4 regions of the Streptomyces sp. NPDC048420 genome follow, and region 1 is predicted to be linked to each of the others. Evidence: riboswitches for the same ligand, from Rfam matches in the RefSeq annotation. Region 1 holds a riboswitch; each other region holds the start of a gene.
What was found. A riboswitch is a leader RNA that binds a small molecule or an ion and turns the genes downstream of it on or off. The one in region 1 is predicted to bind cyclic di-AMP.

Region 1 (7,126 bases):
TGGCTCCAGGTGGTGCGGAAGGCGAAGTGCCCACTCGTGTACGGCTGCGGGTCGCTGTAGTCGAAGACGAGCCGCCCGTTGTTCCACCACCGCACCGTGGAGCCGTCGGAGACGATCCGCACCCGGTTCGGCTCGTTCGCGACGAGCAGCGGTTCGGTGTAGTCGTAGATCAGCGGCCGCACCCCGGCCTCGCCGACGTACCGCCGCAGCCGGGTCGTCGTGTTGTAGTTGGCTCCGTAGCCGGAGTAGTAGGTCGTGAGGTAGTCGTACTCCGCGAGCGCCCCGCCACGTCGGGTGGCGAAGAGGTCGTCGGGGGACCGCACGTCGACCGCGTTCCAGAAGTTGTTGAGGTCGGACACCCGGTCGTTGACCCCGCCCGCGGAGACGGGCGTGGCGGTGTATTCGAGGACGTACGGGCCTTCGAGCCGCTTCTTGAACCAGATCGTCGCCCCGGCGGGCACGTCGACCTCCAGGACGCCCCGCCTCGCGGTGACCGTGCCGCCCTGTTCCAGTTCGACGACCCACTGGCCGAGGCCGTGGCGGAAGTCGTCGCGGGCGATGGGACGGCGGTGGCGGGGCGAGGCGCTCGCGGTGGCCGCGGGGGCGAGGGTGGCCAGGGCGGCGCCGGCGGTGAGGGCTCCGAAGGCTCTACGCGTGGTCGTCACGGGAGACGGTTCCTTCCGGGGTGGTGGTCACGGGCTTCTTCGAGATGAGGTCGATCAGTCGCTCGGCAGCCTTGCGGTGGCCCTGGACGCTCGGGTGCACGGTGCCGTTGAAGTCCCCTACCGCCGGGTCGAGCCAGCCGGTCGTGTCGACGAACTCGACGCGTCGATCGCCGAGTTCGTCGACAACGGCGGCGATGTCGGCGGCATGGCTGCCGTCGAAGGGACGCAGGGCGAGAATGCGGGCATGCGGTGCGGCGGACCGCAGCTGTGCCAGATAGGCGCGATAGGCGGCCCGGAACTCGGCGGCCCCGGACGCGGCGTCGTTGGTGCCCTGGTTCACCACGATCACGTCCGCCCCGCGGTCCGGACGCGCCCTGGAACCGGCGTAGTTCCACCCGTACGCCTCGGACGCGGCGGGCACTCCCCCGTTACCGGTCTGGATCACCCCCTGCCGCCCGAACCCGACCTGGGTGAGCGAGGCGTGCAGGGCGTCGGCAACCAGCGTGGGGTAGGCGGCCGTACCGTCCGCGCAGTCGGAGGTGTTCACCTCGCACAGGGCCATGACACCCTGGGTGATCGAGTCGCCGTAGAACGCCAACTCGCGCTTCCTGAACCGATGCTGAGGCAGCAGGTACCCCCGGATCCCGGTCAGCGCCACTCCGCTCTCCAGTGGCGGCACCCACCGGTTGACCCGGGAGAAGACGTCCTTGACGGAGATCTCGACGACATGGGGCCCGCGACCGGCCGCCGTGATCGCCAAGTCGCCCTTGCCGACGGCATGCACCTCCTTGGGGCCGCCGTCGACCGACACGTGGATCTGCGCGGGCACGGTGATCGACGAGATGTCGAACAGGGCGTGGACGGTCGTGCCGCTGAAGCGGAAGCGAAGCCGGGAGCCGGAGTTGACGGTGACGGCCGCCTCGGCGGTCCGGCTCCAATGGCCCTCGTAGGCGATACGTCCGTCATCGGGACGTACGACGTTCACGCCACCGGAGGCGGAGGCGGGCGGCACCGCGCCGAGCAGCAGCCCCGCGACGGTCCCCACGGCCGGAAGCGTGCGTCTCATGACGGTGCGTCGGTCGACGCCGGACACGGTGACCTCCGAAGGCGGTAGAAAGCGCTTGCACAGCTACGGAGTTCACTTTGGCCCCACCCTCCCCCCTCTGTCGACGCCCTGCGCACACACGCCACAGGACCGCAATGAAATGACCATGAGGGGCGCAGGTGAGCCGGCGCACACACCGAAGGCCGGACCCGGGGATCAGGGTCCGGCCTTCGGTGGCACAGGGGGCGCGTCAGGCGACGGAGACGCCCTTCGAGCGGAGGTAGGAGACCGGGTCCACGTCCGAGCCGTAGTCCGGCGTGGTGCGGATCTCGAAGTGCAGGTGCGGGCCGGTCACATTGCCGGTCGCGCCGGAGAGGCCGACCTGCTGGCCCTCGGTCACGGTCTGACCGGCCGAGACGGAGAGCTGGGAGAGGTGGGCGTACTGCGCGTAGTAGCCGTCGTTCAGCTTGATGACGACCTGGTTGCCGTAGGCACCGCCCCAGCCCGCGGAGACGACCGTGCCCGCGGCCACGGCCTTGAGCGAGGTCCCGGTCGGGACGACGAAGTCGACGCCGGTGTGGTAACCGCTGGACCACATGCTGCCCGCGACGCGGTAGCCGGTGCCGACGGTGGCACCACCGACCGGGAGGGTGTAGCCGCTGGAGCTGCTGGAACTCTGCGTGACGGCCGCCGAGTTCGAGGAGGACTTCGACTCCGCCTTCTCGGTCCTCGACGAGGACGAGGAGGAGGACCGGGAAACGGAGGACTTCTTCTTCGCCGTGCTCGTCGTGGCCTTCTTGCCGATCGAGAGCTTGAGGCCGGGGTGGATCAGCGACGGGTCGTCACCGACGACCTCGCGGTTGTCGGCGTAGAGCTTCTTCCAGCCGCCGCTGACATTCTGCTCGTCGGCGATCTTCGAGAGATAGTCACCGGCCCGCACCGAATAGGTGCGTACGGTCGAGGTCTTCGTGGAGTCCTTCTTCGCGGCCGTCTTTTCGGCCGACTTCCCGGCGGCCTTCTGCGCGACCGGAAGCGCCTGAACGGTCTTTTCCGACACGGACTGGGAGGTCGCCGCGTGAGCGCCGGTGGCACCCATGAGCGGGAGGGCGAGCGCGACACCCCCGGTACCGGCGACGGCGATCGAGCGGGTGAAGCGCTTGGGCTTCGGACGGCGGTGCTTACCCTTCGCGGGCATGGCGAATTCCTCTCCGGCGCCTGCGAGGTGAGCTGTCGGGTGCGGGCTGGAGATGCCCGGCCGCGCCGAAACGCGGCTTTACCCCTAGCCGTTCCGGAGACCGGAACAGGCGTTACTACCTGTGGGTCCCCCGCTCCTGCCGTGCACGGGTGAGTGTGTGTGGGGAATCCGAGCGGCGGCAGGATTGGGCGTCCGTCCGGATCGGTGGCGAACGTAAACGAGCAAGACGCAAAGGGACAAGCGAGAGGTTCCCTGTGAATGCGTTTCTCTTGATCCGATATGAGAATTACCGGTCACCCTGCGTGAAACGGACGCCCGCCGCCGAGCCAAATCCCCTAGAAAACGGTGCTAATTACGTGAACATGACGGGCGACGCACCGTTACGAATATGACGCTCCTCACGTCACGAATTCACAGGAACCCCCACCCCGACAGGAGTTGGAAGGAAGCCATCAATTCGGACAGAAGCCTTAGATGTTACGCAGCCGGAAAACTGCCGCATCCAGGTCGCCGCGCAAACCGGTACGAAGTCCGTGGTGCAGCAATACGGCCCCTCGGTGAATTTCGCCCGTTTCGAGGCATTCGTACGACGCAGTCGGGTCGAGTCCGCGCAGCCGCACCGCCGACACGGGTTCGCCGTAGTGCTGCGCCTGGAGCCAGGCGAGGACCACTGTCTCGCCCCCGAGGACGTACTGCACCGCGCTGAGGCCGCCCCGCGGAGCGCGCAGCCGGTAGAGGTCGCCGCGCTGCACCAGTGGACGGATCTCCTTGTAGAGGTCCACCCACCGGCGGGCTTCGGCGAGCTCCTCCTCGCTCCACTCCGCGAGATCCCCACCGACCCCGAGCACTCCGGCCATCGCGCTCACGAACCGGAACCGCAGGGAGCTGACCCGGTCGTTGAGCTGGGTGTTGGGGCTGTCCGTGACCCAGGCGGCCATCACGCGCGCGGGGTGGATCTGACTGAAGCCGTGCTGGATGGCGAGGCGGTCCAGCGGGTCGGTGTTGTCGGAGGTCCACACCTGGTCGGTGCGGCTGAGCACCCCGAGGTCGATCCGGCCGCCGCCGCCCGAGCAGGACTCGAAGGCGACGCGCGGGTGGGCCTCCCGCAACCGGTCCAACAGGGCATAGAAGCCGCGCACATGGTCGACCCACAGGCGCTGCGGATAGGAGTCACCAGGCCAGCCCGCGTCGGTGAAGCAGCGGTTGAAGTCCCACTTCACATAGTCGATCGGGGCGCTCGACAGGAGGGCGTCGAGCTGCTCCCACAGGTACTCCTGGACGTCCTCGCGCGCGAGGTTCAGTACGAGCTGATTGCGGAACTCTGTTCGCTTTCGTCCCGCTTGGTACTGCACCCAGTCGGGGTGGGCGCGGTACAGCTCGCTGTCCGGGTTGACCATCTCCGGCTCGACCCAGATGCCGAACTGCATGCCGAGCGCGTGTACGTAGTCGCCGAGCGGCTTGAGACCGGCCGGGAAGCGGTCGGGGTTGGGGGCCCAGTCGCCGAGCCCCGCGCGGTCGCTGGTGCGGGTGCCGAACCAGCCGTCGTCGACCACGAACAGCTCGACGCCCATCGCCGCGGCCCGCCGGGCGAGGGTGCCCTGCTGCTCATCGGAGATGTCGAAGTTGGTGGCCTCCCAGGAGTTGAAGAGCACCGGCCGGTCCTGGTCCGCGTCCGGGATGACGTACGCCCGCTGGTAGGCGTGCCAGGCCCGGCTCGCGCCACCGAAGCCGCCGTCACTCCACAGGCCGGCGAAGACGGGCGTCGTGAAGGACTCCCCCGCCTCCAGCCGGAACAGACCCGAGTCGTCGTACCCCGCGCCGCCGGTGATCTGCACGCGCGCGTCGGGGAGTTGCGCCACGGCGATCCGCCAGGACCCCGACCAGCCGAGGGCCACACCGTAGACCTCGCCGCGCTCCTCGGTCGCGTCGGTGTCCAGCGCGACCCAGGGCAGATGCTGGTGCCCGGTGTGGCCCCGGCGGCTGCCGATGATCTTCTCGCCGTAGGTGAGCGGGGTCTGCGTGAGCAGGGACTCGGCGGCCCAGCGGCCGTGCAGCTGGGAGAGCCGCCAGCCGTCCTCACGGTCGGGCAGCGTCCAGGTGGCGGAGTCGGCGCGCAGCAGCTCGACCGGCTCAGGGCCCTGGTTGTCCAGGGTCACCCAGCGCTCCAGGACGTCGTGGCGCATCCGGTAGTGCAGCGTGATCGTCAGCCCCGCGTCCCGGAACCGCAGCCGCAGCTCGTCGCCCTCGGTGTCGTACGCCTCGAAACTCCACTCGGTGCCGCGCCGCTCGTCGGTGCGCACGGACAGGGCCGGGCGGGTGAAGCGGGGGCCGCCCTCGACCGGGTACTCCTCACGGCCGTCGAGCGGGGCCTCGAAGGGGTGGTAGTCCGGCAGCGGACGTACGGCGAGGGACTCGGCGTCGGCGAGGGCGATCCGCGGGCCCCAGTGCAGGTGCAGCAGCTCGTCCTCGGCGGTGAGGTGCAGGGCGTAACTGCTGGCCGGCCCGGACAGAATCCACGTACGGCCGTTCTCGGCGATCTCCAGCATCGTGCCCCTCACAGATTCGAACAGGTGCCAACAGGTGCGCGACGAGTGCGCTCAGGCACCAACATCATCAGCGGCCACGAGCCTCGTCTGCAACGCCTGTGGACGAGTCATTGCGAGGCCTGTGGACAACTCATTGCCCCAGGAACCCATGTCGTATCGTCGAAGGCGTGCCCGTCGACGAGCAGCGCCGGCGGAGCCGGCTTGGGAGGAGCCCCCGTGACGCAGCAGATCCCGTCGACCGAACCCGAACTGGCCGGTGTCCGCAACTTCCGTGACGTGGGCGGACTGCCGACGGTGGACGGACGGCGGGTGCGGTACGGAGTGCTGTTCCGCAGTGGCCACCTCGCGCACGCCACCGAGGACGACGCCGCCTTCCTGTCCTCCCTGGGCCTGCACACGATCTTCGACTTCCGCAACGCGGCGGACCAGAAGCTTGAGGGTCTGGACGTGGAGTTGCCGGGGGTGCGCAATGTGAACCTCCCGCTGAGCGACCCGGCCGACGGCGTCGAGTTCTGGAAGATGGTCCGCGACGGCGAGCTCGACCAGCTGCGCGAGATCCTCAGCGACGGCAAGGGTGCGAACCGGATGATCACCGCCTATCGCAAGATCATCAAGGTCCGCACCGCGGAGCACTCCCAGGTGCTGCGCGCTCTCGCCGAGGACAGCGTGCCCGCGCTGATGCACTGCGCGGCCGGCAAGGACCGCGCGGGCCTGTCGATAGCCGTGACCCTGCTCGCCGTCGGCGTCGAGCGCGAGGCCATCGTCGCCGACTATGTGAAGTCGAACGCCAAGCACCGGCGGTACAAGGTGCGCCGCAGCGGCGACGACGCGGCCACGGCCTACTCCCCCGAGGTCATGGAGCTGCTCAGCCCCCTCTTCGACGCGCGCGTCGAGTACCTGTCGGCGGCCTTCGAGACCATCGAGGAGACCTGGGGAGGTGTCGACGCGTACCTGGAGAAGGGTCTCGGCGTCACACCGGAGATCCGCGAAGGGCTGCGGACGCGGCTGCTCGACTGAGCGGCGGGGCCGTCACTGCCCGGCTCCCACCTCGAAGAGCAGGTAGATGAAGGCCGCGAAGACATGGCCGATGGCCAGGTAGATGATGAGGCGCACCCACAGGGCGCGGGGGAACTTCTCCTCCATGTCGCTCATGGTGTCTCTCCAGGGGTGGGGCCCAGGCACAGCGTGGCCGTGGGACTCTGCAGCAGGGTGTGGACGAACAGGAGCTCGACGCCGTCGGGGTCCTGGGCGGCGATGCGGTGCGGGGTCAGCGAGTCGAAGTGCGCGCTGTCACCCGGCCCCAGCCGGTGGGTGGTGTCGCCGAGGCGCAGCCTGAGCCGCCCCTTGAGGACGTAGAGCCATTCCTCGCCGGGATGCACCCGCACGATGTCGCCCTGGGAGCCGTGCGGCACCTGAACCCGCAGGGCCTGCATACCGCGGCCGGACGCGCCCGCCTGGTAGTAGGTCCAGCCGCCCGCCGCGCTCGGTTCCATCTCCGCGGCGCGCACCACGGCGTCCCGCTCGGCGACCGTCTCGCCGAGGAGTTCGGAGACCGTCGTACCGTAGATACGGGCGAGCGCGAGCAGCATCGGCAGTGAGGGCTGGCGCTGCCCGGTCTCCAGCCGGGAGAGATGGGCCGGTGACAGCCCCGCGGCACCGGCCGCGGCCTCCAGGG
Region 2 (7,126 bases), on a different contig from region 1:
CGTGGTTGCGCAGGCCGATGGCCTCCTCGATGCCCTTCATGCCGATGCCCTGCTCGGCGAGGCCGGGGATCGGGAAGGTGCGGGAGACCGCGCCGAGCGCGATCACCAGGTAGTCGAAGGGCAGCTCGTACGCCTCGCCGACCAGCGGGGCGATCGTGGCGACCTTGCGGTCCTGGTCGATGGTGGTGACCCGACCGGTGAGAACCTCCGCCTTCGGCAGCACGCGTCGCAGCGGGACGACGACGTGGCGCGGGGAGATGTTGCCGGCGGCGGTTTCGGGGAGGAAGGGCTGGTAGGTCATGTACGACCGGGGGTCGACGACCGTGACGGTCGCCTCGCCGTAGCGCATCTTCTTGAGAATGCGCCGAGCTGCGTACAGGCCTACGTACCCACCGCCTACTACGAGGATCCTGGGACGCTCCGTGGTGCTCATGCCATCGAGTATCCACCCGCCTCAGGGGGGTCGCTCGTGCGCCCCTTCACAAGCTCTTGCAGAGGGTGTGTTATCCTCCGCCGCTCGCGTGATCCACGTCATGTTGCGGAACAGGAACCACCGTGCAGGGCCTCCCGTTGTCAATGCCGCGTGAGCTGCCTCTCCGTGCTGAAGACGGTCCCGTGAGGGGCCCTCGCGACCCGCTCACGCACCCCTCGCACGAGGTCCGCATCCCACCGTTTTGAACGTGTTCACACGGGCGTTGGGCCCCCGGAAGGGTCAACCGGCCCACATTCGTCGTCCGACAGGGCCCAATTCCTTGTGAAGAACTTCACGAACTTTCTCGGCGCCACGTCAGCGAGGGGCCCCGAAGGGCCCCTCGGACGCGCTCATACGTTGTTCTTCCTGCTCAGCAGAGGTGCCTGCACAGGGCTACGCGATCGACCACGCGATGCCGTCGAGGATGTCGTGCTCGCTCACGACGACCTCGCGGGCCCCGATCCACTCCATGATCAGGCGGAGTACGAGGGCACCGGACGCGATCACGTCGACCCGGCCCGGGTGTATGACCGTCTTGGCCGCACGCTCGGCATGCGTGGAGGTCAGTAGCCAGTCGGTGAGCTCGGCGACCTTCTCGAAGGGAATCCGGGACTGGTGGATCGCCGCGGAGTCGTACTCGTCCAGGCCGAGTGCGAGCGCCGCCACCGTCGTCACCGAGCCGGCCAGGCCGACCAGCGTGCGGGCCGCGGTCAGCGGCACCACCTGTGTCACCAGGTCCAGCGCCTCGACGATGTCCTGCCGGATCGCCTCGATCTGTTCAGCGGTCGGCGGGTCGCTGACCTGGCCGTTCCCGTCGACGAGATGGCGCTCGGTCATCCGTACGCAGCCGATGTCGACGGACCGGCCCGCGATCACGGTGTCCTCGCCGACGACGAACTCCGTCGACCCGCCGCCGATGTCCACGACGAGATACGGCTTGGCCAGGTGGTCGCTGCCCGTGAGCTCCTTGGTCGCCCCGGTGAAGGAGAACTCCGCCTCCTGGTCCCCCGAGATGACCTCCGGCTCGACCCCGAGGATGTCGAGGACCCCCCGTACGAACTCGTCCCGGTTCTCCGCGTCCCGGGACGCGGACGTGGCGACGAACCGCAGCCGCTCCGCCCCGTGCTCCTTGATCACCGCCGCGTACTCCCGGCACGCCGCGAAGGTCCGCTCCAGCGCCTCGGGCGCGAGCCGCCCGGTCCGGTCGACCCCCTGTCCAAGGCGCACGATGGTCATACGGCGGTCCAGTTCGACGAGTTCACCCGTGACCGGGTCACAGTCGGCGACGAGCAGCCGGATCGAGTTCGTACCGCAGTCGACGGCGGCGACCCGGGTCACTGGTCGCCCTCCTTCTGCTCGGCGAGGCTCACACACGCCCCCTTGCGCCACCACTCCGGCAGCATCGCGATCGCCTCGTCGCCCAGCGGGTTGACGCCCGGGCCCGCGGCCAGCGAGTGGCCCACCAGGACGTGCAGGCACTTCACCCGGTCCGGCATGCCGCCCGCGCTGGGGAAGCCCTCCAGGACCTCGATGGCGTCACGTCGGGCGATGTAGTCCTCGTGCGCGGCACGGTACGCGGCGGCGAGCTCGGGGTCGGTCTGCAGCCGCTCCGTCATCTCCTTCATGACGCCGTTCGCCTCCAGCGTGCCGATCGCCGAGGCGGCACGCGGGCACGTCAGGTAGTACGTCGTCGGGAAGGGCGTGCCGTCGGGGAGGCGAGGGGCCGTCTCCACCACGTCCGGCTGTCCGCAGGGGCAGCGGTGCGCGATCGCCCGCAGCCCGCGCGGCGGCCGCCCGAGCTGCTGCTTGAAGGCCTCGACGTCGGCGTCGGTGGGCTCGGTGCGGGGCGTGCTCGGCGGGGGCGTTTCCATGCCTGTCTTTCTCTAGCTCTCTGGGACTCTGAGTCTCACGGTCTCACTGGTCGGAGGCGTCGGACTTGTCGACCCCGTCCCAGACGTTGGCGTACCAGGGGCGGTCGGCCGCCCCGAGGTCGGTGCGCGACTGCTTGGCCGCGTCCGGGTCGACGACGATGAACCCCGTCTCCCCCGGCATCACGTAGTGCAACCGCTGCCGGATCTGCTGCTCCGCGTACGCGTCGTCCTGCCAGCGCGCCTTGAGGTCACGCAGCTTCTCGACGCGCTCGGCGGCCTGCGCCTTCTCCCGCTGGAGGTCGGCGATCTCGGCACGCTGGGAGACGTACTGCCTTATCGGGTACGCCAGCGCCACCACCAGCGTGCACACCACGAGGGCGAGCAGCGCGGCCCGGCCGGTCAGCCGGGAGCGGCGGGCCTGCCGTCTGGTCTGAGACCGGTAGACACGGGCCGCCGTCTGCTCACCGAGCAGCTTGATCCTGGTCGCGGTGGAGAAACGGTCCCGGTCCTTGACGGCCATGTCCCCATCTCTCCTTACTCACACGCGCGTACGTCCCCGCACACGGTACGGGACCGGTGCGGGGACGTACGTACGACTGGCGAAGCCTTAGCCCTGCCGAGATCAGCCCTTGAAGCGCGGGAACGCCGAACGGCCGGCGTACACCGCCGCGTCGTCCAGGATCTCCTCGATGCGCAGGAGCTGGTTGTACTTGGCGACGCGGTCCGAGCGGGCCGGGGCGCCGGTCTTGATCTGGCCGCAGTTCACCGCGACGGCGAGGTCGGCGATGGTGACGTCCTCGGTCTCGCCGGAGCGGTGGGACATCATGCACTTGAAGCCGTTGCGCTGGGCCATCTCGACGGCGTCCAGGGTCTCGGTCAGCGAACCGATCTGGTTCACCTTGACCAGGAGGGCGTTGGCGGAGCCCTCCTCGATGCCGCGGGCCAGGCGCTCCGGGTTGGTGACGAAGAGGTCGTCGCCGACGATCTGGACCTTGTCGCCCAGCTTGTCGGTGATGACCTTCCAGCCGGCCCAGTCGTCCTCGAACAGCGGGTCCTCGATGGAGACGAGCGGGTAGGCCGCCACGAGCTCCTCGTAGTACTCGGTCATCTCGGCGGCCGAGCGGGACTTGCCCTCGAACTCGTACTTGCCGTCCTTGTAGAACTCGGACGCGGCGACGTCGAGCGCGAGCGCGATCTGCTCACCGGGGACGTAACCGGCCTGCTTGATGGCCTCGACGATGAGGTCGAGCGCGGCGCGGTTGGACTCCAGGTTCGGGGCGAAGCCGCCCTCGTCGCCGAGGCCCGTGGACAGGCCCTTGGTCTTCAGCACCTTCTTGAGGGTGTGGTAGACCTCGGCGCCCCAGCGCAGCGCCTCGGAGAAGGACTCCGCGCCGATCGGGGCGATCATGAACTCCTGGATGTCCACGTTGGAGTCGGCGTGCGAGCCGCCGTTCAGGATGTTCATCATCGGCACCGGCAGCAGGTGCGCGTTCGGGCCGCCCAGGTAGCGGAAGAGCGGGAGGTCGCTGGCCTCGGAGGCGGCGTGGGCGACGGCGAGGGAGACACCGAGGATGGCGTTGGCGCCGAGCGCGCCCTTGTTGTCGGTGGCGTCCAGGTCGAACATCGCCTGGTCGATCAGGCGCTGCTCGGTGGCGTCGTAGCCGACGAGCTCCGGGCCGATCTGGTCCATGACGGCGAGGACGGCCTTCTCGACACCCTTGCCCAGGTAGCGGTTGGGGTCGCCGTCGCGGAGCTCGATGGCCTCGAAGGCGCCCGTGGAGGCGCCGGACGGGACGGCGGCACGACCCGTGCTGCCGTCGTCGAGGCCGACCTCGACCTCGACCGTGGGGTTGCCTCGGGAGTCCAGGATTTCCCGGGCTACGACGACGTCGATGGACGGCACGAGCATCTCCTTCTTGGGATGTGACACGGTCCGCCGGGACCGCGGTGGGTTCTGCGAGACCGAGCCTAACCGGCTCGGGTGGATCGGCCACCGCGTGGACCGCCCCCTGGACAGAACCGAGAGTAAATTGTTTCTGAACTGAACAAAGACGCTCCCGGAAACCGGGCAGAAAAAACCCCGCCCCGGTGCGTACGGGGGAACACGCACCGGAGCGGGGAGCCCGTGGGGACGGGGGGACCCTCACGAGGCCTTCAGTATGAGGACCACGGATGTGAGGGCGCTGTGGTTCAGCTGGGCCTTACTTGAGGTGCAGCTGCTGGCCCGGGTAGATGAGGTTCGCGTCCTCGATGATGTCCTTGTTCAGCTTGAACAGCGTCTGGTAGCCGCCCTTGACCTTGTGCTTCTCGGCGATCGAGCTGAGGGTGTCACCCTTGACGACCTTGTACTCGCCGTCGCCCTTCTTGACCTTCTTGCCGGTCGGGGTGGTGACGGTCTTCTTCGTGGCCGGACGCTCGGACGAACGCGAGGCGCTCTGCTCCTCGGTCGAACGGCTGCTCGTGTTCGAGTCCGAGTCCGCGGAGCTCGAGGAGGGGCTGCTGCCGTTGTAGGCGGCGCTGGACAGGCCCACACCGCAGTTCGGCCAGGCACCCTTGCCCTGGGAGGCGAGGACCTTCTCGGCGACGGCTATCTGCTGGGCCTTGGAGGCCTGGTTGGCCTGCGCGGCGTAGGCGGTGCCGCCGTACGCGGCCCAGGTGGAGGCGGAGAACTGCAGACCGCCGTAGTAGCCGTTGCCGGTGTTGATGGACCAGTTGCCACCGGACTCGCACTGGGCGACGGCGTCCCACTCGGAGGCGGTGGCGGCGGAGGCGGTGCCGGTCGCCATCAGCGGGGCGGCGATGGCGACACCGGTGACGCCGGCGATGGCGGCGGCGCGGGTGGCCTTGGACGGACGACGGTGCTTGCCCTTGCCGGAAAACAGCATGGTGGATCCCCTCACCGACGCCTGCGAGGTGAGCTGTCGGGTTCGGGCCGGTTGAGTTGCCCGGTCACGCGAGTTGCGTGACTTCACCCCAAGCCGGTCCAGCGTGAACTGCTGGGCCCGGCGCTTACCTTGGGTCCCCCGCTCCTGCCTACGGCGCTTGACGCGACGACTGTTCCCGTACGGCCGCTGGCAGGATTCGGCGTTGCGACAGACGGGGCTCGGGTTGCCGAGCGGTGTTGACCGTAGACATGCGCTCGGCGGAATTTCAAAGACGATCAGGGCTTCTGAGACTCATCCCACACTTTCACCAAAGTGGACATTCGGTGCGAAGTGTGACGTGAACTGCCGCTGTTTTTCAGGTCTTTTCGACCCTATTCAGCCCCTGTGTCGAGCGTCTGACCGGCGACGATGTTGCTCGGGTCGGCCCCGATGCGGTCCTTGTTCTCGGCATAGAGGGCCCGCCACCCGCCGTCGAGGCCAAGGGAGTCGGCGATGGAGGCGAGGGAGTCGCCCGCGCGGACGGTGTAGGTGGCGGCGGCATGACGGCCGGCGGAGGAGGCCGCGCTCTTCGTCGACAGGCTCTTGTCCGCACCCTCGTCCGCGCTGGTGCCGCGGTGCTTGCCGGAGCCGAGGGCGCCGACATCGACGAGGGCCGAAGAGCCGCCCTCCTGCCACGACTTGTCCGCTTCATCCTCTTCTGCGCTCACCACGGGCGAGCCGTCGGAGGACTGCGAGTCTTCCCTGGCGGAGCTCTCGGGATCAGGAGAGTTGGATTTGTCCGACTTGGCGGATTCGTCATCACCGGTCGACGGAGAAGCCGACGGCGAGGGCGTCGCGGACGAACCGTCCAGCGAGTCGAGCAGACCGGGAGAGTCCTCGGCGCCCGACGAGTTCGAGGAATCGGAAGAGACGGATGAACCGGACGATCGGGACGACTGCGACGAACCGGATGCCGAGGACGAGGGCGTCCCGCTCCCCACACCCGTGTCGACGTCGGCCGAACTCGAGTCCTTGCTGAGGCCGGAGAGCAGACCGCAGGTCGGCCACGCGGCGATGCCCTGGTCCGCGAGGAGCTTCTCGGCCACGGCTATCTGCTGGTTGCGGCTGGCCTGGTCCGCGGTCTCGGCGTATTCGAGGCCGCCGTACTTCTCCCAGTTCTCCTGGGACACCTGCAGGCCGCCGTAGTAGCCGTTGCCGTCGTTCGCGCTCCAGGAGCCACCGCTCTCGCACTCCGCGACCCGGTCCCAGGTGGTGCCGGTGGCGGCGCTCGCTCCGCTAGCCGCGAGCAGTGGGATCGCGATGGCGGATCCCGTCACACCGGCCGCCACAAGGAGAGCCGGAGCCTGACGGGGGCGACGGTGACGACCGTTCCCGGAGAGCATGCGGGGACCTTTCCCAAGACAGCAGAAACCCGCGCGGCGAGTGGTACGGGGCACCGCGCTGGTCCGTGAACGTATAGGGGTTCGATCACTTGTCACAAGTTAATGCCGCGTAGATCACGTGAAGATCACAGACTTGAGGGCGCGTCATGTTTACGCGGCCCCGCACGGGGATAGCCCGGACCCTTCGGCCGATTACCGGACGGGCGTGAACTCCACGGGCAAAGTGCGCAGTCCACGCATGATGAGCCCACCACGCCAGCGCAAATCACTTGAATCCACCGCGAGTTGCAGATCCGGGAGACGGGTGAGGAGCGTGGCCAGCGCGGTCTGACCCTCCAGACGGGCGAGTGGAGCCCCGAGGCAGTAGTGGATGCCGTGGCCGTAACCGAGGTGCTGATTGTCACGGCGGGACACGTCCAGGACATCGGGGTCGGCGAACCGCTCCGGATCCCGGTCCGCCGCCGCGAGCACGACGAGCACGGGGTCTCCGGCCGCGATGTCCTGCCCGCCGATCCG
Region 3 (7,126 bases), on a different contig from region 1:
GATGATGATGCCGGGCCTGATCACGGTGTTCCTCTTCCAGTTCGTGGGGATCTGGAACAACTTCCTTCTGCCCTACGTAATGCTCGCCGACGACGAGAAGTTCCCGATCACCCTCGGCCTCTACACGCTGCTCGCCCAGGGTGCTTCGCAGCCGGCCCTCTACACCCTGGTCATCACCGGATGTCTGCTCGCGATCCTTCCGCTGATCGCGCTCTTCCTGGTGATCCAGCGGTTCTGGTCCCTGGACCTGCTGAGCGGCTCGGTCAAGGCCTGAACGACCCTTCTCTTGCTGACGTCTCTAGCTGACGAGGAACATGACCACCAGCGCGAACGGCCGCCGCAGGCCTCCCACCATCCACGACGTGGCCCGGGAGGCGGGTGTCTCGCGGGGCACCGTCTCCCGGTTCCTGAACGGCGGCCACTACGTCTCGCCCGCCGCGCGGCGGGCCGTGGAGGCCGCCATCAAGAAGACCGGGTACGTGGTCAACCGGCATGCGCGCAGCCTGAGCACGGGCCGGTCGGACTCGGTGGCGTTCCTGCTGACGGAACCGCAGGAGAAGTTCTTCGAGGACCCCAACTTCAACGTCCTGTTGCGGGGTTGCACCGAGCGGCTCGCGCAGCACGACATCCCGCTGCTGCTGATGCTGGCCGAGAGCGACGACGACCGGCGCCGGCTGACGCGGTACATCACTTCGGGTCACGTCGACGGGGTGCTGCTGCTCTCCAACCACAGCGGTGACCCGGTCGCGGCCGAACTCCACGACGCCGGGATCCCGTTGGTGGTCTGCGGCAAGCCGATCGGGCTCGGCTCCAAGGTGAGTTACGTGGCGGCCGCCGACCGCGAGGGCGCGCAGGAGATGGTCCGCCATCTGCTCGCCGGTGGCCGGCGCCGCGTCGGCATGGTCACCGGGCCGCTGGACATGCCGGGCGGCCCCGACCGGCTCGCCGGCTACCGGGACGTGCTCGCCGACGCGGGCCTGCCGTACGACCCCGCGCTCGTGGTCGAGGGCGACTTCCGGCGCAGTGGTGGCGAACGGGCGGCGCGGCGGCTGCTGTCCCAGGCCCCCGACATGGACGCCGTGTTCGTCGCCTCCGACCTCATGGCCCTCGGTGTCGTCAACGTCCTTCAGCAGTCCGGGCGTTCGGTCCCGGGTGACATCGCTGTCGGCGGTTTCGACGACTCCCCGGCGGCCACCGCCATCACCCCCGCCCTCACCACCATGCGCCAGCCCTTCGACCGCATCAGCGCCGAGATGGTCCGCATGCTCCTCGCCCAGGTCACCGGCGAGGACACGGCCGGGGTGATCCTCCCGACGGAACTGGTGATCCGGGACTCGGCGTAACCGCTCCACGGGATCCACGGAGGAACCCACGGCCCCCACCGCCGGACGCTGGAGGCGCGCCGACGCCCTGGTGCGGGCCAGGGCCCGTGATCCGCTGGGGTCGGCGGCGTATCTGCTCCGGCGGAAGCATCGGGAGCCCGCGGCCCGGATCGCGCGGGATGATGGCTTGTGTCGGCGCCCTGGTGCGGGGGCAGGGCCCGCGTCCGCTGGGGTCTTCGGCCGCGCTCGCGCGGTTTGCGGCGCATCCGCTCCGCCGGAAGCACCCGGGAGCCCCCAGCCCGGACCGCGCCGGACGATGGATCGTGTTGGTGTCCTCACGCAAGGCCCGTGGCCCGCAGGGGTGTTCGGGCCGTGCCCCGTGCGGTTCGTCGGCCGTGGTCGTGCCGTGCCGCCGCACACCCGGAACCGGAACTGCCGTCAACGGATGTGAAAGCAGCAGCCGTCCGGTTCGCGTCGAGTCGGAGGGGCCAACCATCCGTATTCTCTGATCATGGCCGCCTCCACCGCATATTCACTGATCGCCACCGACCTGGACGGCACGCTGCTGCGTGCCGACGACACCCTCTCCGACCGGTCGTTGGCCGCGCTCGCGCGGGTGGCGGCGGCCGGAGCCCGGCATCTCGTCGTGACGGGACGGCCGGCACCCAGAGTGCGGCCGCTGCTCGACGACCTCGGCAGCACGGGGCTCGCGGTGTGCGGACAGGGCGCGCAGGTGTACGACGCCGGCGCGGACCGTCTGCTGTGGTCGGTCACCCTGGACCGCGAGCTGGCCGAGACCGCGCTCGGCAAGATCGAGGCCGAGGTCGGACAGGTGTACGCCGCCGTCGACCAGGACGGTGTCGACGGGCTCACGCTCATCGAGCCGGGATATCTGATGCCCCATCCGACCCTGCCCGCCGTGCGGGTGGGCCGCCGCGACGACCTGTGGTGCGCGCCGATCAGCAAGGTGCTGCTGCGCCATCCCTACCTGTCCGACGACGAGTTGGCGGTGACCGCGCGCTCGGTGGTGGGCTCACTGGCCACGGTCACCATGTCCGGGCCCGGGACCGTCGAACTCCAGCCATGCGGCATCACCAAGGCCACCGGTCTCGCGCTGGCCGCCGAACACCTGGGCCTGGGGCCCGAGATGACGATCGCCTTCGGGGACATGCCCAACGACATCCCCATGTTCGACTGGGCGGCCCACGGCGTCGCGATGGCCAACGCCCACCCCGAACTCAAGGCCGTGGCCGACGAGGTGACCTCGTCGAACGAGGACGACGGCATCGCCGTCGTCCTCGAAAGACTGTTCCCCGAGGCGTAGTTCCTAGTACGCGCCCCACACGTTGTCGATCGACCCGTACCGCTGGGCCGCGTAGTTGCAGGCCGCCGTGATGTTCGCGACCGGGTCGTACGGGTCCCACGAGGTGTTGGCCACGTGGTACGCGTTGAACGTCGGGTCGATCACCTGGAGCAGACCCTTGGAGGGCGTGCCGGCGGCCGCGTTGGAGTCCCAGAGGTTGATGGCCCAGGGGTTGCCGGAGGACTCGCGGATGATGTTGCGGTAGATGCCGTTGTAGGAACCGGGAATCCCGTGCTCCGCCATGACGGCCAGGGAGGCCCGGATCCAGCCGTCGAGGTTGTTGGCGTAGCCGAGCGTGGTGGCGGTCTGCACGGTCGGGGTGGCCGCGGACGCGGTGGTCGCGCCGACGAGGGGCAGCGCGAGTACGGCGATTCCGGTGCCGGCGAGGGCGAGCTTGCGGACGAGACGGTTCGTGCGGGGAGCGCGGTGCTGAGCGGCAGCGGGCATGGCGAAGTTCCTCTCCGTCGCCTGCGAGGTGAGCTGTCGGGTTCGGGCGGGAGCTGCCCGGCCACACCTGCGAAAGGCGCGACTTCACCCCAAGCCGTACCGGTATGTCCGAAGACGTCCGGTCCGGCGACCTACCTGGTTCCCCCGCTCCTGCCGTGGTTCTCGGTGGGTGTACGGGCGGTGGCAGGATTCGGCGTCCGCCCGACAGGCCGGGAACGTATGCGAGAGCACATGTCCGGAACAAGTGGCGAATTCACATGCCGTGCCTATTGACCTTGGTACGGGGCATTTGAGGCGCTTGATCCTTTGCGGACGCAAGCCTCAACTCGCGCGAAGAGAAGGCGGATCGTTTGATTCCGGATATCCGTCGAACCGCCGATCCGAGTGAGCCAAGTCACGCCTGTTCGCAAGACGTGCAAAACGGGCAAGATGCCCAACTCATAGTCAACCGGCCGTCCGTGGGATCCGCTTCTCCCACGTCCGGTGGAACACCACCTCGCCGCCGTCGGTGCAGACGACCTCGTTCGAGGTGAGGAAGTCCGTTCCGTCGCAGCTGATCTCCGAGCGGGTGCGGACGGTGGTGTCCCAGGCGAGTTCCGGGCGGTGCAGCCGGATCGACCAGTCCGAGCGGGCGCGCGCCGACAGGGGGTCCTGCTCGTGGATCGTGTACGTCTCCAGCGCGTCCTCGGTGAACTCGAGCCCGTCGGGGTACACGCGCGTGCCGCCGTATCGCGGGTCGACCTCAAGACGCCACTGGCCCTTGGCGACGTCCCGCACGACCAGGCGCTCGGGCCGGGGCTCGTCGAGCGTCACAGGATAACTGACCCCCAGCGGCGCGGCCTGCTCCGGCTCCTCGAAGGCGATCTCCGAGGCGATGTCCGCATCGATGTCCGCGTCGATGTCCGAGGCGGCTCCACGCACGCGTACCGGCAGTTCGAGGAAGCTCCCCGCGGGCTCCAGCGTGAACCCGGCCTGCGACTCCGGCTGCGGCCAGATCCAGGGCCAGTACGCCGAGGACACGGCGAGCCGGATGCGGTGGCCGGGCGGGAAGGCGTGCCCGATGCCGTTCAGCTCGAAGGACACCTCCTGGGTGGCCCCCGGCTCCCAGGGCACCGCCCGGTCCCGGCCATGGCGCGCGGAGAGGTTCAGCACCCCGCGCGTGACCAGGGTCGACGACCCGTCAGGGGCCACGTCGCACAGCCGCGCGACGACCTGCCCGCGCGACACCTCCGAGGTCACCCTCAGCCGCACCCGCGGCCGCCCGAGGACCCACGTCTCCTCGCCCACCGCGAACTCGAAGCAGGCCGAACGGGCGTCCTCCTCCCGCTGGTCCGGCGGCAGGTCGGCGTCGTTCCCGAACGGGAAGAACCGGCCCGCGTCCACGCCCGTGTGCTGCGGGGAACGGACCAGGACGGGGGCGCCCTGAAGGCCGTACGACACCGTCGTCACGTTCGGGGAGGGCCAGGCCGGCTCGCCGACCCAGCGGCCCGGCAGAGTGTCGTAGACCGTGGCCGGGGGGTGGGAGTCGCTGACGTAGGAGCGCAGGAGCGGTTCCCGCATGACGCCGGTGTCGACGCCCTTGAGGTGCTGGTCCCACCAGCGCAGGGTCTCCTGGAGGAAGCCGATCGCCGGGCCGGGCGGCAGGCCCCGGTCCGGGTACTGGTGGGACCAGGGGCCGACGATCCCTCGTACGCGGTCCTGCGGCAGGTGCTCGACGAGTCTGAGGACCGTGTCGCGGTACGGGTCGTGCCAGCCGCCCACCGCGAGGACGGCCGCGTCGATCGCGCCGTAGTCCTCGCAGACGCTGCCGTGGCGCCAGTAGTCGTCGCGGGTCTGGTGGGCGAGCCAGGTGTGGATGAACGGGTCGACCTGCTCCAGGCGCTTGAGCCACATCTCCCGCCAGGCGTCGCCCACATGGAGCGGATCCGGCGGCCTGGAGACGAAGGCGAGCATCGTCGCCGCCCACGCGTGCATGTCCACCGCGAGGACGGAACCTCCCATGTAGTGCACGTCGTTGTCATAGCGGTCGTCGGTGGAGCAGACGGTGACGACCGCCTTGAGCGGCTCGGGAGCGAGGGCCGCGATCTGGAGGGAGTTGAAGCCGCCCCAGGAGATGCCGAACATGCCGACCCGACCGTCGCACCAGGGCTGTGCGGCAAGCCAGTTGACCACTTCGACGCCGTCGGCCAGCTCGGTCGGCGAGTACTCGTCGCCCGGCATGCCCTCGCTGTTGCCGTGCCCGCGCACGTCCACGCGGACGGAGGCGTAGCCGTGGCCGGCGTACCAGGGGTGGCGCTGCCAGTCGCGTGGCGCGGTCCAGTCGGTGAGGCGGTACGGCAGGTATTCGAGGATCGCGGGTACCGGTTGGGGGGTGAGGGGTCGCCACACGCGTGCGTACACGAGCGTCCCGTCCCGGAGCGGGATGCGCACGTCCTCGTGGGCCGTGTCGTAGGGGAAGGACGTACGGATGTGGATGCTCATCGGGTGACCTCAGTGGACGGGGTGCATGGTGCGGCGCAGCCAGGGCGTGGCGGCGATCACGGCGAGGCCCGCGGCCACCGCGATCGCGCCGTTGACGCCGAAGTAGGCCGGGTGGGAGACGTCGTCGTAGAGCTTCACCGTCTGGGCCTGGATGCCGTTGGCGAGGGCGAGCGACAGGAACCAGAGGGACATGGTCTGGCTGGCGAAGGCCACCGGGGCGAGCTTGGTGGTGGCCGACATGCCGGAGGTCTCCAGGAGGATGTCGCCGAGGCCGAGGAGCAGGTAGGAGCCGACGATCCACCAGGCGGACATCAGGTAGTCGCCGCTGCCGTGCCCGCTGGTCGGCAGAGCCATCAGCAGGAACGACAGGCCGCCGAGTACCACCCCGATGGCGATCTTGTTGGAGGCGTGCGGCTGGCTGTGGCCCATGCGCACCCACAGGGCGGCGACCACCGGCGCGAGCCCCACCTCGAAGGCGCCCAGCGCGGAGGCGTACCAGCTCGCCGGGAAGTCGAAGCCGAGGAGGGTCGTCTCGGCGTTCGTGGAGGCCAGCAGCATCATCGTCGAGTAGGCCTGGAACAGGATGAAGTTGAAGACCGTCGAGGCCAGGAAGAGGGCGATGTACGGCTTCAGGCGTCCGCGTTCCTCGGCGGTGACCCGGGGGCTGCCGAACATCACCGCGAAGTAGCCGACCGGGGCGATCACCGAGATCAGGGTGAGCAGGTCGACGAAGCGGTCCATGGTGAGCCAACCGGCGAGAGCGAGGGCGGTCGCGAGGACGGCCAGGACGACGATCGTCGCGATGATCAGGCGAACAGCCCTGTGCATTACCTGGGGCGCGAGCGCGAACTCCGCCTTGTTCCTGCGCCCCGCCAGGTGCCGGCGGCCCAGGACGTACTGGACCAGTCCGAACGTCATGCCGATCGCCGCCGCCGAGAAGCCCCAGTGCCAGCCCCTGTGGTCGCCGAGCCAGCCGGTGATCAGCGGGCCCGCGAAGGCGCCGATGTTGATCGCCATGTAGTACAGCGCGAAACCGGCGTCCCGGCGGTCGTCGTCGGTGGCGTAGAGCTTGCCGACCATGGTGGCCACGTTGGGCTTCAGAAGCCCGGTACCGGCGCTGATGAGGCCGAGGCCCACCCAGGTCATGGTCCCGGTCGGGACGGCCATCGCGTAGTGGCCGCAGGCGATCAGGACGCCGCCCCACAGCACCGCGCGGTACGAGCCGAGGATGCGGTCGGCGAGCCAGCCGCCGACGACCGAGACCAGGTAGACGAGGGTGCCGTAGGCCGCGGAGACGGACGCGGCGGTACCGGCCGACATGCCCATGCCGCCGCTCGGCACCGTGTCGGCGAAGTACAGGACGAGGATGGCCTGCATGCCGAGGAACGAGAAGCGCTCCCAGACCTCCAGACCGGAGAGGGTCAGCAGGCCCTTGGGCTGGCCGAAGAACGCGGTGTCGTCCTGGGTGGGAGGCTTGCCGCCGGGCTCTTCGGGCTCGATCTCGACTTCGGTT
Region 4 (7,126 bases), on a different contig from region 1:
GCACACGCCCGGGCAGGGGAACCTGCTCAACCTCGCCGAACAGCAGAAGCTGTCCAACGTCCGGGTCGGCAACGGCGACGCCATCATCCTGCTGCGCGAGATGCTCTCCGAGGACTCGCTCGACGGGCTGCGCGTCTACTTCCCCGACCCCTGGCCCAAGAAGCGGCACCACAAGCGACGGCTGATCCAGCCGGAGTTCCTCGACCTGGCCGCGACCCGCCTCAGGGCCGGCGCCCTCGTGCACTGCGCGACCGACTGGGAGCCGTACGCCGAACAGATGCTCGAAGTGCTCTCCGCGCACCCCTGCTTCGAGAACACCCAGGCCGAGGGCGGTTTTGCGTCGCGTCCCGAGTTCCGGCCGCTGACCCGTTTCGAGGGACAGGGACTGGACAAGGGACATGTCGTGAACGACCTGCTGTTCCGCCGCGTACAGCACGGCGACCGAACCGACCGATCCGCTCAACCCCCCACCGGCGCCTGAGCGTGACCGCCCGGCTGCGGGCGGCGCCTCCGTCTCGTTAAGGTCGATGCTGTGGCCACCTGTCCCCCGTATCCGACGCACCCCGGTGACCCCACCGGTGGCGGCACGCTGCGGCATGCTCACTGGTGGCAGCGGAAGTGGGTGCGCTACGGCGCTCTGACCACGCTTCTGGCGCTGTCCGGGCTCGTCATCCTCGCCCTGGTCCGCGAACAGACCGGCACCGAGGGGTTCCTGGTCGGCCTCGGCCTCGCCGTCCTGCCCGTGCCGCTGCTCATAGCCGCCTTCCGCTGGCTCGACCGGGTCGAACCGGGACCCTGGCGGAACCTGCTGTTCGCCTTCGCGTGGGGGGCCTGCGCGGCCGCGCTGATAGCGATCATCGCCAACAGTTTCGCGACGAAGTGGATAGCCACCGCGACCGCCGACCCGACCAGCGCAGACACCCTCGGCGCGACCGTGATAGCACCGGTCGTCGAGGAGTCGGCCAAGGCCGCCGCCGTACTGCTCGTCTTCCTGTTCCGCAGACGGGACTTCACCGGGATCGTCGACGGGGTGGTGATCGCCGGGGTCACCGCGACCGGGTTCGCGTTCACCGAGAACATCCTCTACCTCGGCACCGCCTTCGGCACCGACCAGCTCACCGGCGACCGGGGCATCGCCTCCGTCACCGCCGCGACCTTCTTCGTACGGGTGGTGATGTCGCCGTTCGCGCACCCCCTGTTCACCGTCCTCACCGGCATCGGCTTCGGCATCTCCGCGTTGTCGGCGGAACGCCAGCACATACGGCGGGTGCTCGTCCCGCTGTCGGGGCTGCTGCTCGCCATGGGCATGCACGCGATGTGGAACGGCTCGTCGACGCTCGGGGAGTACGGGTTCTTCGCGGTGTACGCGATGTTCATGGTGCCCGCGTTCGCGCTGCTGACCTGGCTGGTGATCTGGACACGGCAGCGGGAGCTGAAGACGGTGCGCGAGGAACTGCCCGCGTACGCCGTCGCGGGGTGGCTGACACCGACCGAGCCGTATGCGCTCGGATCGATGCGGGCGCGGCGGGTGGCCCGGGAGTACGCACGGCGGCAGCTCGGCGGGCGTGCCGCGGGGCGGGCGGTCGCGCAGTACGAGGCGTACGCGACGTCTCTGGCGTTTCTACGGCGACGGGGGCGGCTGGGGCGGGCCGGGGCCGACTTCGTCGTACGGGAGCGGGAGTTGTTGCAGGAGCTGTGGTGGCGGCGGGAGGTGGCGCGGCCGGCGCTGGATCACGCGGCGCGGATGACGGCGCCGCCGGTACCGGTGGCTGCGCCGCCTTGGCCGGTGTACGGGGTGTACGGACATCCGCCGCACCCGGCGCAGCCGGTCCCACCGACGGTGCCGTACCCCGCGTACAACCCGTACCGGACGTAGGGGCCAGGTCTACGCCGACGCCTCCGTCAGGCGCCCGAGCTCCTCCTCCGTCAGCGTCAGTTCCGCCACCCCCAGCAGTGCCGGGAGCTGCTCCACCGTGCGGGCCGACGCGATCGGGGCCGTGACCGTCGGCTGGGCGGCGAGCCAGGCAAGGGCGACCGTGGCGACCGGGGTGTCGTGGGAGGCGGCGATCTCGTCGAGGGCTGCCAGGACCTTGCGGCCGCGCTCCGTCTCCAGGTGCTTGCCCGCGCCCCCCTTCGCACGGGCGCTCTCGACCGTCGCGCCCGGGCGGTACTTGCCCGTGAGGAAGCCGGAGGCGAGGGCGAAGTACGGGACGGCGGCGAGGCCCTGGTGGGCGGCGACGGCCTGGAGTTCGCCCTCGTAGGTGTCGCGGGAGACCAGGTTGTAGTGGGGCTGGAGGGCGACATAACGAGCCAGGCCCTCGCGGTCCGAGAAGGCCAGGGACTCCGACAGACGCTCGGCGGAGATGTTGGACGCCCCTGTCGCCCGCACCTTGCCCGCCTTCACCAGCTCGTCCAGCGCGCCGATGATCTCCTCGACGGGTGTCTCCGGCTTGTCGAAGTGGGTGTAGTACAGGTCGATGTGGTCGGTGCCCAGGCGCCGCAGCGAGGCCTCCGCCGCCGCCTTGATGTTCTCGGCGGACAGACCGGGGAAGTCGGGGTGCTGGCTGACCTTCGTGGCGATGACGACGTCGTCGCGGTTGCCGCGGGCCGCGAGCCACCTGCCGATGACGGTCTCGGACTCACCGCCGGAGTTGCCGTCCACCCACGCCGAGTACGAGTCGGCCGTGTCGATGAAGTTGCCGCCCGCGGCCGTGTACGCGTCGAGGACCGCGAAGGACGTGGTCTCGTCCGCGGTCCAGCCGAACACGTTGCCGCCGAGGGAGAGCGGGAAGACCTCCAGATCGGAGGAGCCGAGCTTGCGAAGAGGAATGGAAGTCATGTCCTACGTCAACGCAGGCACCGGAAGCCGGTCTTCCGATGCCTGCGACAAAGTTCCGTAAAGAACCTCAGGGGTTGAGCCCCTTGCCCCGCAGCCACGCCATCGGGTCGATCCCGTCGGCCGAGCCGCCGGGGTGGACCTCCAGGTGCAGGTGCGCGCCGGTCACGTTGCCCGTGGCGCCGACGCGCCCGATGACGTCACCGGTGCTGACCTTCTGGCCGACGCTGACGCTGATCGAGGACTGGTGGCAGAACCACAGCTCGGTGCCGTCGTCGAGGGTGAGGATCGTGCGGTAGCCGTAGGAGCCGGCCCAGCCGGCCTCGGTGATGGTGCCGCTGTGGATCGCCTTGATCAGCGTGCCCGTGGGGGCGGCGAAGTCGAGGCCCGTGTGGTAGCCGGAGGACCACAGGGAGCCGGCCTGACCGAAGGTCGAGGTGATGGTGTACGAGGAGGTCGGCAGCGTGTACTGCTTGGCGAGCTCGGCCAGGCGCTCGGCCTCGGCCTTCTTCGCGGCCTCCTCCTCCGCCTTCTTCTTCGCGGCGGCGGCCTTCTCCTGGGCGTCCTGCTCCGCCTTGGCGGCGGCCGCGTCGGCCTCCTTCTCGGCGGCGTCCGCGACGGCCTGGGCGGCCTTGGTGTCGATCTGGTCCTGCTGCTGCTCGGCCTGGGCCAGGATCCGCGAGCGCAGCACCTCACCGGCGTCCGAGGTGGACGCGGCCTGCGTCGTCTGAGTGGAGTCGGTGCCGACCGTGCTGAAGGCGCTCGTGTCGTCGGAGGAGGCGGACTCGTCCGAGATGAGCGAGCCCACGTTCGGCAGGTCCGGCATGGAGATGGACACCGGCGGCTTGCCGGTGTTGGCGCTGGCCATGCCGCCGGCGCTGACGGCGGCTATGACACCGACGCCCAGAACGGTGGAGCTGCGGGCGAATCCTCCGCCGCGCTGCTTGGCGACGCGATGCCGGCCGCGCACCGGAGCGAGGGACTCCGCGGTCGGGTTCCACTCGCCGAGGGGGGCCTCGTCGTCAGCACGGTAACCGCCGTACACGAGAGTGTCGCTGGGTACGTACGGCGCCTCGGGGGCAGGCGGGTTGGACGCCACGTGGGCGTACTCCTTTCCTTCCTTCTCGCCTACCGGGTTAGCTGACGGGTTCGGAGCAGGAAGGTCTCCTACGCGCGTATACCCGCCGTGCTGGCACGGCGGACTACGAGCGATTCACCCCAAGTGGTGGTTCCCCGGTTCCCTTGCGGAATTCGGCGCGTGAGCACGGAGCCGTCTCTTGTGACGGCTGGGACGACCGCGCTGCGTTATCGAACGTTAATAGACCCGGGGGCCCGATTCCAAGCTGTTCCGCTTGATCGTTAACGAAATCCCGCAGGACTTACGGCCCATGAACGGCGAAAAACGGGCGAGTTGACCTTGCCTCACGTGACCCACAGGTAATGACGGTATGTCAGTTGTTATGCGGAGGGCGCTCGCCCGCTCACACCACGTCACGACGGCCGTCGTACGGCGAGCAGCGCCATGTCGTCGGTCAGGAACCCACCGGAATGCCGGCGCGCCTCCTCCGCGAGGGTCAGCAGCAGCGCGCCGGGGTCCGGGAAGCCACGGCCGGCAAGGCGGGCCTCGGGGTCGTAGAACCGCCCCTGACCGTCCCGTGCCTCGGACAGTCCGTCGGTGTACAGGAGCAGCGTGGCCCCGCCCGGGAAGCGGCTCTGCTCGGCGCGGTCGGGCCACGTGCCGAGGTCGCCCATGCCGAGCGGCAGCGCGGGTTCCCGGGGCGGCAGCGCGCACACCGTGCCGTCGGCGTGCAGCAGCAGGGGTGGCGGGTGCCCGCGGTTGACGAGCCGTACGACCCCCTCGCCGTGCGGGAGTTCCGCGAGGACCGCGGTGGTGAACCCCTCGAAGGCCTCGACGCTGTCCCGGCGCGTGCCCTCCCGCGCCAGCGCCCGCTCCAGCCGCTGGGCGACCGCCTCCAGCGTGGACTCCTGCTCGGCGGCCTCCCGGAACGCCCCGATGACGATCGCGACGGCCGCCACCGCCCCGATGCCCTTGCCGCGCACGTCCCCGACGATCAGCCGTACCCCGTGCGGGCTGTCCTGCACGGCGTACAGGTCGCCGCCGATGAAGGCGTCGGCCTGGGCCGCCTCGTAGCGCACCGCGATGTCCAACCCGCCGATGCGCCCGGCGGGTTGGGGCAGCACCGCGCGCTGGGCGGCCTCGGCGATCTCGCGCTGGGAGGCGAGCTGCTCGCTGCTGCGGCGGACGAGGAGGTTGATGAGGACGGCCAGGACGGCGACCGTCACCACGGTGACCGTCTCGGTGACGGCGTCCACTTCGAGGAGGAGGCCGAGCCTGACATGGATGGCGAGGACGACGAGGACGGACGCGACACCGGTGAGGATGGTGCCGCGCCGCGAGTACAGCGGGGCGGCGACCAGGGGCGCGGCGGTGAAGAGGGGCGCCGCGGAGAACTGCGAGGGGGTGAAGTAGTCGTAGAACGCGCCGACGACGATCAGCAGTGCCGGGAGCATGCGGACGACGGTGCGCGCGTACGAGATCGGCCCCTCCTGCTCCACTCCTCCAGGTTCCCCTGGCTGCTTTCCGCAGGCGAGCCGGGTGGACCGACCGGGGGAAACACTCAGGGCCGGAATCCAGTCACTGGATTCCGGCCCTGAGCCTTCAGTAGCGGGGACAGGATTTGAACCTGCGACCTCTGGGTTATGAGCCCAGCGAGCTACCGAGCTGCTCCACCCCGCGTCGTTGTGTAACCAGCATACGTCATCCACGGGGTGGTTCGCGCCAGGGTTGTTTCAGCGGCCGGGGTTCCCGGCGTGGGTGAGGGTCTCCCAGGAGACGAAGAGGGCGTCGGTGCCCGCGGGCCGGCTCCGCACGGCGAGCTTGTGCGCGGCCGGGACGGGGACGTGGAGCCGGTTCTCCAGGTGGTTGAGGGCCACCTCCAGGTCCGGGCCCATGTTCCGGACCACCTTGCCGCCGCAGAGCCAGGCGGGCGCGGGCTCGCCGGACTGGTAGCGGGCGTGGAGGTCGAGCGCGGCTCCGAGCCGGTCCTTGACCTCGCCGTAGAGGTCGACGCCCTGGTGCCAGGCGGTCTCGGCGACGTGCGCGGCGGCGGCGAGGGAGTACCCGACGTGCTTGAGGTTGCGGCAGGTCTCCTGGGCGAGGCCGTCCTTGAAGGTCGTCTGCCCGAACCAGTAAGTGGTCAGCTTCCGCGGGGTGTTGACGGTGGAGCCGGGCGGGGTGAGCGGGATCTTGCCGTCCTTCTCCAGATAGAAGTAGGCGGGCACGCGCTCGCGGAACCGCTCCACCGCGTGGTCGAAGGCCTTGTGGTCGTTGAGGAAGACGGCGATGCCGATGGCGGCGTCGGTCATCACGAGGTCCCAGTTGCCGTTGTAGTCGGGCACCTTCCGGGTGACGGCCGGCAGATAGGCGGTCCGCAGCATGTGCTCGAAGCGCCGGACGCGGTCGGCGGGCCACCCGGCCTTCTCGTCGTAGCGGATGATCTCGGCGGCCCGCGCCCAGGTGGACCCGGCCCATCCGGTCTGCAGCCCGGAGTCCTCCTTCGTGTGCCGCCGCATCCGCGCCGACCAGGCGTCCAGGATCTCCCTGGCCTTCACGGCGTGCTGCTGCTTTTTGGTGACGGTGAACAGCAGGGCCTGGGTGTAGGCGGCGACGGCGTCCTCGCGCTCCTCGACACAGCCGTGCGCCGGCCGCTCGGCGTGGTCACCGCCGGGGCAGTCCACGCTCGCGTACGGCTCGGGCCGGTACCTGTACGACCCGTACTTGCTGTCCCGCATGTCCAGGTACGCCGCCAGCCACGGCTGCTTCCCCGCCGTGACCCGCTCCCGTACGGCGTCCAGCTGGTCCTTGCCGACGAGCACACCGGGGTGGGTGAAGCGCGCGTCCGGGGGCAGGGCGCGGGCCATCGTGCGGGCGCCGGAGCCGGCGGTGCCGCAGGAGGTGATCAGCACGGTGAGCAGGAGCGCGAGCAGCAGGGCCGCGGTACGCCGTGGAGCCATGGGGCCATGGGGCCATGGGGCCATGGGGCCAGGGTGGGACGGGGGGCGGTGGGGCGCAGGTCCGGTTGGGCCGATCGGCCGGGTGGGACGGGCGTACTGTGACGCCCCCTCACGGGAAACGAGGAGGGGACCATGACGGCAGCCGACGAGCGCCCGACGGAGATCGACAAGCGGGACATCCCGCTCTCCGGCGGCCGGACGCTCCGGGTGACGGAGTTCGCCAACGGCAGCGTCCGGCTGGCCGTGCACGCGGGG

Region 2: another riboswitch for cyclic di-AMP. It lies ahead of AB0D34_RS36930 (transglycosylase family protein); the one in region 1 lies ahead of AB0D34_RS25345 (peptidoglycan DD-metalloendopeptidase family protein).
Region 3: another riboswitch for cyclic di-AMP. It lies ahead of AB0D34_RS42640 (transglycosylase SLT domain-containing protein); the one in region 1 lies ahead of AB0D34_RS25345 (peptidoglycan DD-metalloendopeptidase family protein).
Region 4: another riboswitch for cyclic di-AMP. It lies ahead of AB0D34_RS05160 (M23 family metallopeptidase); the one in region 1 lies ahead of AB0D34_RS25345 (peptidoglycan DD-metalloendopeptidase family protein).

Annotation. Positions count from the first base shown of each region.
Region 1 is NZ_JBEZKG010000013.1:114,998-122,123, reverse strand. Features, by position in the region: gene AB0D34_RS25355 (DUF6250 domain-containing protein) at 1-665, opposite strand, end outside; gene AB0D34_RS25350 (SGNH/GDSL hydrolase family protein) at 649-1,710, opposite strand; gene AB0D34_RS25345 (peptidoglycan DD-metalloendopeptidase family protein) at 1,961-2,905, opposite strand; cyclic di-AMP (ydaO/yuaA leader) riboswitch at 2,910-3,067, opposite strand; gene AB0D34_RS25340 (alpha-galactosidase) at 3,376-5,451, opposite strand; gene AB0D34_RS25335 (tyrosine-protein phosphatase) at 5,668-6,468, shown strand; gene AB0D34_RS25330 (DUF6126 family protein) at 6,481-6,603, opposite strand; gene AB0D34_RS25325 (XRE family transcriptional regulator) at 6,600-7,126, opposite strand, start outside.
Region 2 is NZ_JBEZKG010000025.1:49,074-56,199, forward strand. Features, by position in the region: gene AB0D34_RS36905 (NAD(P)/FAD-dependent oxidoreductase) at 1-433, opposite strand, end outside; gene AB0D34_RS36910 (Ppx/GppA phosphatase family protein) at 866-1,810, opposite strand; gene AB0D34_RS36915 (DUF501 domain-containing protein) at 1,807-2,343, opposite strand; gene AB0D34_RS36920 (septum formation initiator family protein) at 2,387-2,863, opposite strand; gene eno (phosphopyruvate hydratase) at 2,966-4,252, opposite strand; gene AB0D34_RS36930 (transglycosylase family protein) at 4,545-5,228, opposite strand; cyclic di-AMP (ydaO/yuaA leader) riboswitch at 5,232-5,394, opposite strand; gene AB0D34_RS36935 (transglycosylase family protein) at 5,600-6,610, opposite strand; gene AB0D34_RS36940 (cytochrome P450) at 6,803-7,126, opposite strand, start outside.
Region 3 is NZ_JBEZKG010000039.1:1,319-8,444, reverse strand. Features, by position in the region: gene AB0D34_RS42655 (carbohydrate ABC transporter permease) at 1-274, shown strand, start outside; gene AB0D34_RS42650 (LacI family DNA-binding transcriptional regulator) at 315-1,343, shown strand; gene AB0D34_RS42645 (HAD family hydrolase) at 1,834-2,646, shown strand; gene AB0D34_RS42640 (transglycosylase SLT domain-containing protein) at 2,650-3,132, opposite strand; cyclic di-AMP (ydaO/yuaA leader) riboswitch at 3,138-3,310, opposite strand; gene AB0D34_RS42635 (CocE/NonD family hydrolase) at 3,577-5,607, opposite strand; gene AB0D34_RS42630 (peptide MFS transporter) at 5,623-7,126, opposite strand, start outside.
Region 4 is NZ_JBEZKG010000002.1:521,090-528,215, reverse strand. Features, by position in the region: gene trmB (tRNA (guanosine(46)-N7)-methyltransferase TrmB) at 1-481, shown strand, start outside; gene AB0D34_RS05170 (PrsW family intramembrane metalloprotease) at 533-1,876, shown strand; gene AB0D34_RS05165 (aldo/keto reductase) at 1,886-2,839, opposite strand; gene AB0D34_RS05160 (M23 family metallopeptidase) at 2,907-3,935, opposite strand; cyclic di-AMP (ydaO/yuaA leader) riboswitch at 3,947-4,103, opposite strand; gene AB0D34_RS05155 (PP2C family protein-serine/threonine phosphatase) at 4,328-5,413, opposite strand; tRNA gene AB0D34_RS05150 (tRNA-Met) at 5,521-5,594, opposite strand; gene AB0D34_RS05145 (alginate lyase family protein) at 5,648-6,871, opposite strand; gene AB0D34_RS05140 (hypothetical protein) at 7,004-7,126, shown strand, end outside.